Regions from separate parts of the Staphylococcus sp. EG-SA-2 genome, predicted to be linked through region 1. Evidence: predicted binding sites of a transcription regulator. Region 1 holds the regulator's gene; the other holds the start of a gene.

Region 1 (8,297 bases):
CTAATTACTGGCTTTGGAAACTTTTCAACTGAACCGTCTTCTTTCAATCGTGCGATCATCTGACTCGCATGTCGTTGCCAATGATTATCTCGATGATTTCCTGTGTACATATAATATAAATGCCCGTTATATTCAAAAGCGCTACCGCTATAAACACCATGGCTGTCATATTTAGTATCTGGATTTAATATTGGCCCTTCAGGTTTAAAGTTTATTAAGTCATCACTCGTGTAGTTATACCAATACTTTAAGCCATGTACTGCGCCTAATGGGAACCATTGATGTGAAACATAATACTTCCCTTTATAAAAAATAAGTCCGTTGGGATCATTTAATAAACCTGTTTCTGGTTGTATATGAAATTGTTGACGAAATTTTGATTGATCAACTTGTTGTTTTAATGTTTTAAAATACTCAGTATCAACGTCCTCGATTCGTTGATAACGTTCTTCTCTAGTCCATTCGGTCATAATATTTACCCAGTCCTCCTTTTATAATTTATGCTGTTAACAATTTATATTCTATTATAGCAAATTTTACCTACGTTCTTTAACTTTTAACCTATCCATTTATAGTTATATGGTATCGGTTCCACATTTGTTTTAAAAAATACAGCGTCTAAATATTAACATCTACTGTGACGCTATATGGCATATCTTGCTTTTTAAGCATCTGTTGTATCTCTTCCATCGCGCATTGGCCAGCTTCAAAATAATTATAATGAATTGTTTTTATCGATGGAGACACTAATTGTGTCATTGGGTCACCACCAAAACCATATATTTGATGTGGTTTCATAACATCATTTTTATCAGAATAATATTTATAGGCAGCTAATGCAATCGTATCAGTTGCTCCAACAACCGCATCTACTTGCTCCACATTTTCCAAAACATTTGCAACATCTTTTTGTGCTTCCACATAAGTAAAATTTGTTTCATGTATATTAGGTTTAATTTGGTATTTAGCTAACTGGTCAAGTAAACCACGTTTTCTATGTATACCAACTGCAATATCTTTTTCACTTACACTAAACACTTCAACTTGTTGATATCCCTGTTGACCAATCCATTCGCCTATAATTTGACCTGCTTTATAATCATCATGCACAATACTATGAAGTTGTTCATGTTGTTGACCAACAATAACGATTGGTACATTCATTTTATTAATGACTTCAATATGTCTCTCTGTTATGTCTGTAGCCATTAAAACAATACCATCTACTTTACTGCGTGCTAATGTTTCAAGCGCTTGTATTTCTGCTTCGATATTTAAACCTGTGTAATTTAAAATTAATTGTGATTCATATTTTTGGCATTGTTTTGCCAATCCTTTGATTGTTTCATCTACTGCATATGAATTCATTCTAGGTATAATGGCACCAATAAGGTGTGTTTGTCTCGCTCTTAAACTTTGAGCAAATTGATTCGGTTGATAGTCATGTTCTGCTATAATTCTTGTTAATTTTTCACTTGTTTTTTTACTGACAGATCCATTATTTAAAAATCTAGATACTGTGCTTTTTGAAACGCCTGCCAATTTGGCAATATCAGATATATTTTTCATACTTATTCACCTATCATTATTTGTGACACTTAGCCTTATTTTAGCATATGTGTAACCGCTTTAAATAATATTTCTGCTTCTTTCATAAAAAGATTTCAAAATAAAACTTTTGTATAACAAAATGTCCCAACATCAACCTTTAGTTAAATGTCAGGACAATGAATATTCTATGTAAATATATTCTAATATCGAATATGTTTATTGAATCTATTTAGCTCACCTTCAAAGTAAGCATGTTCACCGTGAACAATCTTGTCTAATCCTATATTCGTTTCTTGTTCCGTAACAGATAATGGTGTAATTAATTTAATTACTTTCGCAATAATAAACGTCATGACGATACTAAAAATTACAACTGCTGTTACACATAATATTTGTACAAGTATAATATGTATGTCACCAGTATAAATAAAGCCATTCTCAATGTCAGGATTGGCTTTTTTACTTTGGAAAACTGCTGTTAAAACAGCACCAATAATACCACCAACACCATGAATACCAAATGCATCTAATGCATCATGATATTTTAGTTTTACCTTGATGTAATTAATGACAATATAACAACAGATACCTCCTATTAAAGCCATTATTGTTGCACTAAGATATGTTACATATCCTGCTGCAGGAGTAATAACAACTAATCCTGCTAATGCACCGAGTAAAAGTCCAAGTAAACTTGTCGTCTTTTTAAAAATATATTCTAAAATTAACCAACCTATAGCACCTGCACTGGCTGAAATGACAGTATTTGTAAATGCAAGCATCGCAATATTATCAAATGTAAAAGCACTACCTACATTAAATCCATACCAACCAATCCACACGAATATACCGCCAATCAACGTAATGATAAGATTATGTGGTGTTGATTCAGAATGTTTGTTTCCTTTTCCAATCATAATAGCTAATACTAAACCAGAAACACCTGATGTAATATGAACAACCGTACCTCCAGCGAAATCTAATACACCGAGTTTATTAATCCAACCGCCGCCCCAAACCCAATGTGCTACTGGACTGTATACAAGAGCAGTCCATATTACTACGAATAATAAATAAGGAATAAACTTCATTTTCTCAGCGATTGAACCAGATAAAATAGAAATTGCAATCGTACAAAACATCATTTGAAATAACATAAACAAAGCGAAAGGAATATGTGGGCTAATATCTTCTTGAGTCGCAAAACCTACATGATTAAGAAAAGTATATTCCCAATTTCCGAACCATAAATTCCCATTCCCAAAACTAATTGTAAAACCAACTGTTATCCATACAAATGTAACAAGCACAATTGCTGCCATACTTTGCATGACAGTATTAAGCGCATTTTTAGATTGAACTAACCCACCATAAAATAAACTTAATCCTGGTGTCATTAACCAAACTAATAATGTACACAAAAACATAAATATCGTATCGTTAAGATTCATACTTACCACTCCCTTGTTTTCATAATAATCTGACAATTTATAAAAAGCAAAAATGCGTTAAGTTTTATTACATCTTTTGAAATAAAATATGCCACACTATATAAAAATGATTTCATGAACTAAAACAAAAAAGACTACTTACTCACTTTTAAATTAGCGGAAGTAGCCATAGAATCTAATATCTATTTTATTGTTAAAATGATAACGTTAAACTTTTTGAATTGTAATTGTCCATGAAGCATTATCAATTTGTTCATAGTTTGTTATAGGATAACCATTTTCTGCAGCCCAATTTGGAATGGCTTCCGTCGCTTGCGTGCAATCAAAATCAATTTTTAATTCATCTCCAGATTGCAATGTTGCCATTTTCTTTTGCGCTTCAATTAACGGAAATGGACATACCATTCCTACTGTACCTAATTCGTGTATCATAATTATTTCTCCTTTTCCAATCACTTTTATTTGATCAACATCATTTGCATAATAATCTTCTATACTATTTGCGTTTGCTGTTTAACCTTTGCGGATTGTTGTTGTACTTTTTTCATTGGACGAACAAAGATAAAATGACTCATTGTCCATACACCAACTATCATCGATGCTAGCGCAATCCATCCTTGCCAAGTCATCGTTGCCGTTTCAACCAAACCGTTACCGATAGAACAACCACCAGCAACTGACGCACCAAATCCCATACATATGCCACCAATGGCACTGTTTCGTATTGTAATCTTGTCTGGCAATCGCCATTTAAATTCTCTTGATCCTCTAGCTGCAATATATGAACCAATGAAAATTCCTAGAACTAAAAAGACACCCCAATCAATAAATTTAGTTTCACCTGTAATCAAAAAGTGTACTAAATTTGCTGAAGGCGTTGTTATACCTAAACCGTCATTTCTTCCAGTTGATGCACTCATTGGCCAAGCTAAGAGTGCGATAAGTCCAATTACAATTGCTGCAATAAATGGATGGTATCGTTTTTCGAAAAGGTAATATCTAATACCTGTATAACGTTGCTTTAGTTTTGGAACAGCAACTCGAACTTTCTTATTATTGAGTGTTCTTACAACTAGAAAAATGGTGATTATAGTTAATATAACGACTAATCCCCAAAACGGAATGCCAGTTGTTTGAGACATATCACTATTTACATTCGTTGGTTGATTAATTTTATCCATTACTGGCTTTAAAATCCCTGTTTTAGTGATTGCTGCAGTAACAGCATATAATACTAATGCAATCCAACTACCAATTAGCCCTTCACCAGCGCGATACCAAGTACCTGTTGCACACCCTCCAGCCAATACTATTCCAATTCCAAAAATAAAAGAACCTATAATTGTTCCCAATATTGGAAAACTATGTGCAGGAATTTGTAAAATATCTGTTGCCGTCAAAATCAATAATCCTATACTTTGAATAGTAATAGCGATTAATAATGCATAGAACATCTTATTATTCTTTTGCACATACATATCTCGAAAGCCACCTGTTAAACAAAATCTTGTTCTTTGCATGACAAAACCTAAGAGTCCCCCGACAATTAAGCCACTAAAAATCATCCACATAATCCTAACCCCTCATTTCCGATAAGTTTAGTATGTATTATAGGTGATGATTTTCTTGTTTTCAACCTTATACACAATATTTTTGATATTTATATTATATTCATATAAGGAAGGCGATTAATTACGATTCATCATTATATCTCTACGTGTTAATTTATTAACCTATACTATATTTATCAACACAACAGTTTTTCCTTTCATTTTCAAACATAACAGAAAAAGCCTGAGACATACTTAGTCCCAGACTGTTCTATAATTAATTAAAGATATAACAAGGTTAATCATTCAAAGCTAACATCACATTTATTCACTGTAATTTTTCATAAAGAATAATAATGACTGTAATTCTATACCTAAGTCAATTTGATGTACTTGCACATCTGAAGGCGTATTAATTCTACCAGGAGTGAAGTTTAAAATACCTTTCACACCAGCTTGGACGAGTTCATCTGCAACTTTCTGTGCAACTCTTTCTGGTGTAGTTAGAATCACAACATCTATTTCTTCCTTCTTCAATGTTGTTATTAATTCATCGTTATCTTTTACAATAACGTTCCCTATTTTCTGGCCAATAACATCTTCTTTTACGTCAAACGCTTCTGTAATCGTCATATCGTCATGTATTGAAAAGTTATATGTGAGCAAAGCTTTCCCTAGGTTCCCAACTCCGACAATTGCGATTTTGATCATGTCACTCTCGCTTAGTTCAGATTTAAAGAAATCCAATAAACTATCTATATTATATCCGTACCCTTTTTTACCTAATTCGCCAAAATATGAAAAGTCACGACGAATTGTTGCCGAGTCAATTTGTAACGCATCGCTAATCGCTTTTGAATTTACACGATCTATACCTTTAGATTTTAATGAACTGACAAATCTATAATATAACGGCAAACGTTTTAAAGTTGCTCGAGGAATTTTAACTTGGTCACTCATTCGCTATTTCCTCCTTCGTGTTTGAATGAATTATATCTATGTATTCAAACGAGTTAGAGCGTAATTGTTAGATTATTAAAAAACAAATAATTGATTACAATGAATACCTAAATATTATACATTATTGAATTTTAAAAATAAATATCTTAGTTTCAAGACGGCGTTTTATACTGTAAAATGGTTATTAATGTAATAATTACGACTTTTTTCATAAGTTAATAAAATTTGAGAAAGACGAAAGGTGAAGATCGAATGATACTTTTACAACTCAATCATATATCAAAATCGTTCGATGGTGAAGATATATTTACTGATGTTGATTTTGAAGTAAAAACTGGTGAACGAATTGGTATCGTAGGAAGAAATGGCGCCGGTAAATCAACATTGATGAAAATTATAGCTGGTGTAGAAAACTATGATTCTGGAAATGTGTCAAAAATTAAAAACTTAAAACTAGGTTATTTAACTCAACAAATGACTTTAAATTCTAATGCAACAGTTTTTGAAGAAATGTCAAAACCATTTGAACATATTAAACGAATGGAAAGCTTAATCAAAGAAGAAACAGATTGGTTATCAAAACATGCAAATGATTACGATAGTGATACATATAAAACACATATGTCCCGTTATGAATCTTTATCGAATCAATTTGAACAATTAGAAGGGTATCAATATGAAAGTAAAATTAAAACAGTACTTCACGGGTTAAATTTTAGTGAAGAAGATTTCAATAAACCTATCAATGATTTTAGCGGTGGCCAAAAAACACGTTTATCTTTAGCTCAAATGCTATTAAACGAACCTGATTTATTACTTTTAGATGAACCTACTAACCACTTAGATTTAGAAACGACAAAGTGGCTTGAAGATTATCTACGTTATTTTAAAGGTGCAATCGTCATCATCAGCCATGATCGTTACTTTTTAGATAAAATAGTTACTCAAATTTATGATGTGGCTTTAGGTGATGTCAAACGCTATGTTGGTAATTACGAGGAATTTATACAGCAACGGGATTTATATTATCAAAAACGAATGCAAGAATATGAAAGTCAACAAGCAGAAATAAAACGATTAGAAACTTTTGTTGAGAAAAATATTACCCGTGCTTCAACAAGTGGAATGGCAAAAAGTAGACGTAAGATTTTAGAAAAAATGGAACGCATTGATAAACCAATGTTAGATGCCAAAAGTGCAAATATTCAATTTGGCTTTGACCGGAATACAGGTAATGACGTCATGCATGTAAAAAATTTAGAAATCGGTTATCAAACTGCAATTACCAAACCTATCAGTATAGAGGTCTCTAAAGGCGATCATATAGCAATCATTGGGCCAAATGGTATTGGAAAATCGACCTTAATTAAAACTATTGCTAATCAACAAAAAGCGCTTAATGGCGATATTACTTTCGGCGCAAATTTACAAATTGGTTATTATGATCAAAAGCAAGCAGAATTTAAATCTAGTAAAACGATTTTAGATTATGTGTGGGATCAATATCCGTTAATGAATGAAAAAGATATTCGAGCAGTTCTTGGACGTTTCTTATTTGTACAAGACGATGTTAAAAAGATAATTAATGATTTATCTGGTGGTGAAAAAGCACGTTTACAACTAGCACTACTTATGTTGCAACGTGACAATGTACTTATTTTAGATGAACCTACCAACCACCTCGATATAGATTCAAAAGAAATGTTAGAGCAAGCACTCCAACATTTTGAAGGAACAATACTATTTGTTTCCCATGATCGTTACTTTATTAACCAATTAGCAAACAAGGTATTTGATTTAACAATTGATGGCGGAAAGATGTATTTAGGAGATTATCAATATTACATTGAAAAAGTTGAGGAAGCCGAAGCGTTGAAAGCGCACCAAGAAGAACAGTCAGTTAACGTACAAGCACATAAAAAGTCTATGGAACAATCGTCGTATCATAACCAAAAAGAACAAAGACGTGAACAACGCAAACTTGAACGACAAATATCCGAGTGTGAAAATGAAATAGAAACTTTAGAGACTACTATCTTACAAATAGACGAGCAATTAACCCAACCAGAAGTGTATAACAATCCACAAAAAGCAAACGAATTAGCTATCCAAAAACAAGATAGCGAACAAAAATTAGAACACGCTATGTCTAAATGGGAAGAATTACAACAAAAACTATAAAAATATACATAACTCTAACTGTAAATTCGCTATAGTTAGAGTTATTTTTTTACAAATTTTAATTTTTTTATTCACAATAAAAACGCTGATATTATAGCTATCCACAGACTTATCCTAGTTATCCACAAGTAAATTAACACTAATCAATTATTTATTTTCTGTTTTCCCACCTGATATCCACAATAAATGACGTTATCAACACCTTTTATCCACAAGTTATTCACTCTTTGTTGATAAGTACGCATGTTCTCTATTGACATTGTTTTTATCAAAATTCATTGTTAAGACACTTTCTTTATGAAATAATAATATTATTGAAGTATATTTTTATTATTATTAAAAATAAATAAGGAGATACTTATGAGCACAAATCAAACATTTTTAATATTTGTTATAGCAATTATTCTACTTACATCTGTAATAGGAATTGTTGGACGATACATGAGTCGTCAACGTCTATTAAAATCTATGGAAACATTATGGCAAACGATTTCTCCATTAGAAGCTTTTATCAGACCGAACTCACATTTCGACTATGAGTATAAGCTCTACAAGGAAAAATTTGAATCACATTCATTAGTTGATGATAAAACTTGGTCCGACT
Region 2 (6,166 bases), on a different contig from region 1:
TTCACTAATGCTTTTTCTATTTTTCCTTGATCATTTGTTTTAAATAATGATTCTGCAGCACCAATCTTAACTGGTACATCTGTTTCATAAGGTGCAATAGACTTTGTTTTTAACGGTAACGAAATATTTAAGTCTTTGCCAGATGAATGCATTGAGCCACATCCTGATAACACTAATACTGCTGAAAATATAGTTGCTAGTCTTTTAAACTTCATTTCATTAACACTCTCTTTCTAATTACTATGTAAAACCCAACAATTAATATTTTAAAACTTTATTTTGTTAAAGTAAAATGTTGTTCAAGTTTAGTAATTATTAAAGTTCAATTAATTGTAGTAATTATGCTTTTTAAAAATAAATATTAGAAATGAAGTTAGCGACATTTATAGTGATTCACGATAAACATATATAACTAAGTATTGAGCAACTGCTGTAGTACTACAGCTTGGTTATGTTTAGTATCTTTTGCTGCATATAACAATAGAACATGATTATGCTGATTTACAATATCCTTTAATTTTTCAAAAGCATCTTTTTGCGCATCCTGATCACGTAATTCTTTTTCATATTTTTCTTTAAAAGCTCCAAAAAGTTTAGGATCATGTTGGAACCATTGTCGCAACTCAGTAGAAGGGGCAATGTCTTTTAACCAATAATCTAGGTTAGCAGTTCTTTTCGAAATACCTCTCGGCCAGACTCTATCGACTAGGATACGAATAGCGTCGGTATTATCTTTATTGTCATAAATCCGTCCAATATCTACGGTCATCTTGTGAACTCCTTTCTTATGAAATTCAGTGAGCATACATCAATGCATGTTGTGGTGGGACGACCAAATAAATTTTGCGAAAATATCATCTCTGTCCTACTCCCAATTAAAAAACAGCCATGACAAAGTAAAGTCATAGCTGTTTTGGTATAGATGTCATTTATTTTTACGTTTAGTTAAATACTTCAAACCAACTGCAAAGACCGTGTACCCGGCTATGGTTTGTATCAATGTTTTAATTAAATTATTATTTTTAACAATAATATTTGCAGTAACAATACTTACGAAATATAATGCAAATACTTTTACGTAACGTTGATTAAGTTTCATATGAGCACTAAACCTCTTTTCTCAGTTATACTGCAACGCTTAGTCTTGGAATAAATGTTTCGTAGTGTACGCGATCCATATCGTAATTTAAAGATTTAAGTGCTTCGATCATAGATTGTAAGAATTTTGTACCACCACAGATATAAATTTCAGGTTTATTTGCTAAAAATGCTTGTAATTCTTCAGTGCCAATATAGCCTTGTTTATCTTTTAAGTGTGTATATAATTTAGCGTTGTCATAATGGCTTGCGATACTGTTGAAGTTGTCTTTGAAAGGTAAATGTTGTTCATTTTCAGCAACTTGAACCATCTGTGTATCTAAACCTTTGGCAGAGGCAGCTTCATACATTGCTACTAAAGGTGTGACGCCAATACCTGAACCTAAGAAAAGTTGTGGTTCAGTCGTATTCTCTAATACGAATCCACCTACAGGCGCAGCTAAATTAATCATATCGCCTTCTTTAATCTCATCGTGTAAAATTGTTGAAACTTCGCCTTCATGTTCTGTTGTGACATCACGTTTAACGCCAAAAGTTAAATGGTTTTTTTCACCTGATACGATAGAATAGTGACGTTTAGCTCTATATGGAAGTTTATCACTAGAAACATCAACTGTGATGTATTGGCCTGGTGTAAATTCACTAAAGTCATATTCTTCAGTTTCAACTGTAAATGATTTAATGTCTTCAGATTCTTGTTTAATATTGGTAATTTTGAATGGTTTAAAACCAATCCACATCATTTGATCATAAATTTCTTTTTCAATTTGGATGAACACATCCGCAATAACACCATATGCTTTTGCCCAAGCTTGAATCACAGGGTCATGTTCTTCTAAACCTGTCACGTCTTGGATTGCTTTTAATAAATTTTCCCCCACAATTGGATAATGTTCAGCATAAACTTGTAATGCACAGTGTTTATATGCGACTGGCATAATGACTGGTTTAATAACACTTAAGTTATCGATATTAACCGCAGCGGCCATTACAGCTTGTGCTAATGCTGAAGATTGCATGCCTCGTTTTTGGTTCGTTTGATTAAACATGTTTAAAAGTTCAGGATGCGCTTTAAACATTTTTGGATAAAAGATTGACGTAATTTCTGTCCCTTTCTCTTTAAGTAAAGGCACCGTTTGTTTGATAATGTCTTTCTCTTGTTCTGTAAGCATGATACTCCTCCTTTAATCTGTCTATTTTGATTATTCTACTAAAAATTTCGATATTCAATTAATTGGTTTGAGAAAATATAAATAAAATGGCAAATTTGATAATTGTATGACATTTTTAATTTTTTAAATACTTATCAATAAGCATTGTGTACAATTGTCTGTTTGCACACCGACGATTGCGCGCATTTATTTGACTAATTCAAAAAACATTGTTGTTTTCTTAGAAAAAAGTAAACATGATAATAAAAATGTGAAAGTGTAAATAATCACTGGCGAAGTACGAAGACTAAAGACACCTAAGATGTAATCGTATACAAATTAAAAAGGTGTAAAAATTAAAATAAAATGTGAAATAAATCACAATTTAATATTGACCCAGTACTTAATGCATGTTACATTTTATATGTGAAATAAATCACAAACTTAAAAGCGGATGACACATGACCTTTTAAGTTATGCGTTGAAAATAAAAGAGATGTTTATTTGCTTTTGTATCGTCAATAAGCAGCATTAAACTAACATATTTGAAGCTACACGTATGTTAGTGAATTAATCATAAGGGAGTTTTTGTAATGAACAAATTTAAAGGGAACAAAGTTGTATTAATAGGTAATGGTGCAGTAGGTTCAAGCTACGCATTTTCATTAGTGAACCAAAGCATTGTTGATGAATTAGTCATCATTGATTTAGACACTGAAAAAGTTCGAGGAGATGTTATGGATTTAAAACATGCCACACCATATTCTCCAACAACAGTTCGTGTGAAAGCTGGCGAATACAGTGATTGTCATGATGCGGATCTAGTTGTCATCTGTGCTGGTGCTGCACAAAAACCTGGAGAAACACGTTTAGATTTAGTATCTAAAAACTTGAAAATATTCAAATCAATTGTTGGTGAAGTAATGGCATCAAAATTTGATGGTATTTTCTTGGTAGCTACAAATCCTGTTGATATTTTAGCGTATGCAACATGGAAATTCTCTGGTTTACCTAAAGAACGTGTTATAGGTTCTGGTACAATTTTAGACTCTGCACGCTTTAGATTATTGTTAAGCGAAGCGTTCGATGTTGCGCCACGTAGCGTCGATGCTCAAATTATTGGTGAACATGGTGACACTGAATTACCAGTATGGTCACACGCTAATATTGCGGGTCAACCTTTGAAGACATTACTTGAACAACGTCCTGAGGGCAAAGCGCAAATTGAACAAATTTTTGTTCAAACACGTGATGCAGCATATGACATTATTCAAGCTAAAGGTGCCACTTATTATGGTGTTGCAATGGGATTAGCTAGAATTACTGAAGCGATTTTCAGAAATGAAGATGCCGTATTGACTGTATCAGCATTATTAGAAGGCGAATATGATGAAGAAGATGTTTATATTGGTGTTCCAGCAGTCATCAATAGAAACGGTATTCGCAACGTCGTAGAAATCCCATTAAACGACGAAGAACAAAGCAAGTTCGCACATTCAGCTAAAACATTAAAAGATATTATGGCTGAAGCAGAAGAACTTAAATAACTTTTTATAAAATCTATACCATTCCAAAAATTGTAAAACCTTACCCAAAAAATTGTATAAAGGGCTATTTGATACAACTATATGTGTCGAGTAGCCCTATTTTTAATGTAGTGAAAGTCGTTGTTGAAATTAAATTCAAATCTGGCACTTAAGCTTTAATCATAGCATTAAGATGATTGTCTAGCAGAGGCGATTTGCGGGCTCACTACAGTGTATGATGAACTTAATGCTTCAAATGTAACATTAAAAATAAAAGCAACGATGTCACTTCTTACTTCGTACATCGTTGCCATTAGTTCTGTTGATATTTCGGTTAGTCTTAATCCCCGAGCAATTCTTCAATTTCATTTTTGATAACTGTAACGTGAGGCCCATAAATTACTTGCACACCAGTGCCTTGCTGGATTACACCTTTGGCACCAGTACTTTCGAGTAATACTTTATCGACTTTGTCATTTTGATTAAGTGTGACGCGTAGTCTCGTTGCACAACAGTCAACGATTTCAATGTTATCTTTGCCTCCCAAACCAGCAACAATAGTTTGTGCTCTTTCAGTAGCCTCAACTTGTTGTGCTGCAGCTTTATCTTCTCGACCAGGTGTTTTGAAATTAAATTTCGTAATTAAGAATCTGAAAACGATGTAATACAAACAGAACCACACAATTCCAATAGGTATGACGTATAGGTAGTTTGTTTTACTATTACCTTGTAGCACACCAAAGAGTAAGAAATCGATAAAGCCTCCACTGAAGGTTTGACCAATTGTAATGTTGAAAATGTCTGCCATCATAAATGCTAATCCATCAAAGAAGGCATGGATTACATAAAGAATAGGTGCGACAAACAAGAAACTAAACTCTAAAGGTTCGGTAATACCTGTTAAAAATGAAGTGAGTGCAGCGGATAACATTAAACCGCCGACAACTTTTTTATGTTCAGGTTTAGCTGTGTGATAAATTGCAAGTGCGGCACCACATAAGCCGAACATCATCGTAATAAAACGGCCTGACATAAAGCGTGACACACCTGAATAATACTTCGTCACATCTGGATCACCAAGTTGAGCAAAGAAGATGTTCTGCGTACCTTGAACTAAGTGCCCTTTGACTTCTAAAGTACCACCAAGTGCCGTCTGCCAAAACGGTAAGTAAAAAATATGGTGTAAACCGAGTGGACCTAACAATCTTAAGATGAAGCCATAAACAAAAGTACCGATGGCACCTGTTTTCGTTACAAATCCACCAACATGATAAATGCCGGCTTGTATGCTTGGCCAAATGAAAAACATCAATACACCTAAAAAGATTGCGGCAAATGCTGTGACAATAGGGACAAATCTAGAGCCACCAAAGAAACCTAAATACGGTGGTAATACCACTTTGTGATATTTGTTGTGAAGTATTGCGGTCATAATACCTGTGATAATCCCGCCAAAAACACCGGTTTCAACCGTTTGTATACCGAGCACCATGCCTTGTCCATTTTGTGCAAGCTGATCTTTTGCCAATGTGCCCGTGATAGTTAATAAGCCATTCATAGTTGCGTTCATAATTAAGAAACCGAGCAGCGCAGCTAAACCTGCAGTACCTTTATCGCTTCTAGATAATCCGATTGCGACACCAATTGCAAAGATGACCGGTAAATTTTGGAAAACAATACTACCTGCAGCTGACATTAATGTAAAAATATTTTGTAATAAGGTAATATCTAAAATAGGGTATGCTTTAACGGTGTTTGGATTACTTAATGCACCACCGATACCCAACAATAGACCTGCAGCTGGTAAGATTGCGATAGGTAACATAAAGGACTTGCCGAACTGCTGTGCTTTTTCAAATAAAGATTTCATCAACATCCCTCCTAATTATTCTCAATATAGCTTTTGAGAAATTTAATATCAATATATATTCTGTGTATGAAAATATTTTTCATAAAAATTGTTTGAATCATGTAACAATCATATAAATTGCTGTTTATATTGTTGTGAAAATGAGTTGACAAAAGTCGGTATAGATATGTAGACATCCTATTTTTAGCGAGGTAGGTTGATAAGGCATATCGGATAAATTTATAAGCCATAAAATAGATAAATAGTGTTTGTATCCAAAAATATGAGAAAGTTAAAACTATTTTTCAAAATAAACATGATTCACCACATAAATAAATATACATAAGCTATCGATAACAACTTAAGAAAGGTGGATATATAAATGAAAAGAAAGATTATTATGGATTGTGATCCAGGACACGATGATGCAATAGCATTAATTTTAGCGGGGGCAATTGACAGTCCACTAGAGATATTAGCTGTAACAACAGTCGCAGGTAATCAATCAGTTGACAAGAATACGACAAACGCCTTGAACGTAT

What was found. The regulator Rex, encoded in region 1, represses fermentation and respiration genes when NADH is low (regulators of the CRP and FNR family bind a similar motif). The targets are predictions, from matches to a motif close to TTGTGAAATATTTCACAA.
Region 2: the regulator Rex is predicted to act here: its motif matches at 2,616-2,633, upstream of IDG60_RS05715 (L-lactate dehydrogenase).

What each region holds. Positions count from the first base shown of each region.
Region 1 covers NZ_JACYHC010001282.1:1,058-9,354, reverse strand. Annotated here, with positions in the region: partial or broken gene IDG60_RS20740 (sucrose-6-phosphate hydrolase) at 1-470, opposite strand, end outside; gene IDG60_RS20735 (LacI family DNA-binding transcriptional regulator) at 619-1,569, opposite strand; gene IDG60_RS20730 (ammonium transporter) at 1,752-3,002, opposite strand; gene IDG60_RS20725 (sulfurtransferase TusA family protein) at 3,210-3,434, opposite strand; gene IDG60_RS20720 (YeeE/YedE family protein) at 3,494-4,573, opposite strand; gene IDG60_RS20715 (redox-sensing transcriptional repressor Rex) at 4,877-5,512, opposite strand; gene IDG60_RS20710 (ABC-F family ATP-binding cassette domain-containing protein) at 5,765-7,693, shown strand; gene IDG60_RS20705 (hypothetical protein) at 7,837-7,965, opposite strand; partial or broken gene IDG60_RS20700 (MutS family DNA mismatch repair protein) at 8,054-8,297, shown strand, end outside.
Region 2 covers NZ_JACYHC010000444.1:9,595-15,760, reverse strand. Annotated here, with positions in the region: gene nikA (nickel ABC transporter substrate-binding protein) at 1-215, opposite strand, end outside; gene IDG60_RS05735 (DUF488 domain-containing protein) at 413-769, opposite strand; gene IDG60_RS05730 (hypothetical protein) at 926-1,099, opposite strand; gene IDG60_RS05725 (globin domain-containing protein) at 1,125-2,270, opposite strand; gene IDG60_RS05720 (hypothetical protein) at 2,425-2,532, shown strand; gene IDG60_RS05715 (L-lactate dehydrogenase) at 2,843-3,796, shown strand; gene ptsG (glucose-specific PTS transporter subunit IIBC) at 4,116-5,645, opposite strand; gene IDG60_RS05705 (nucleoside hydrolase) at 6,007-6,166, shown strand, end outside.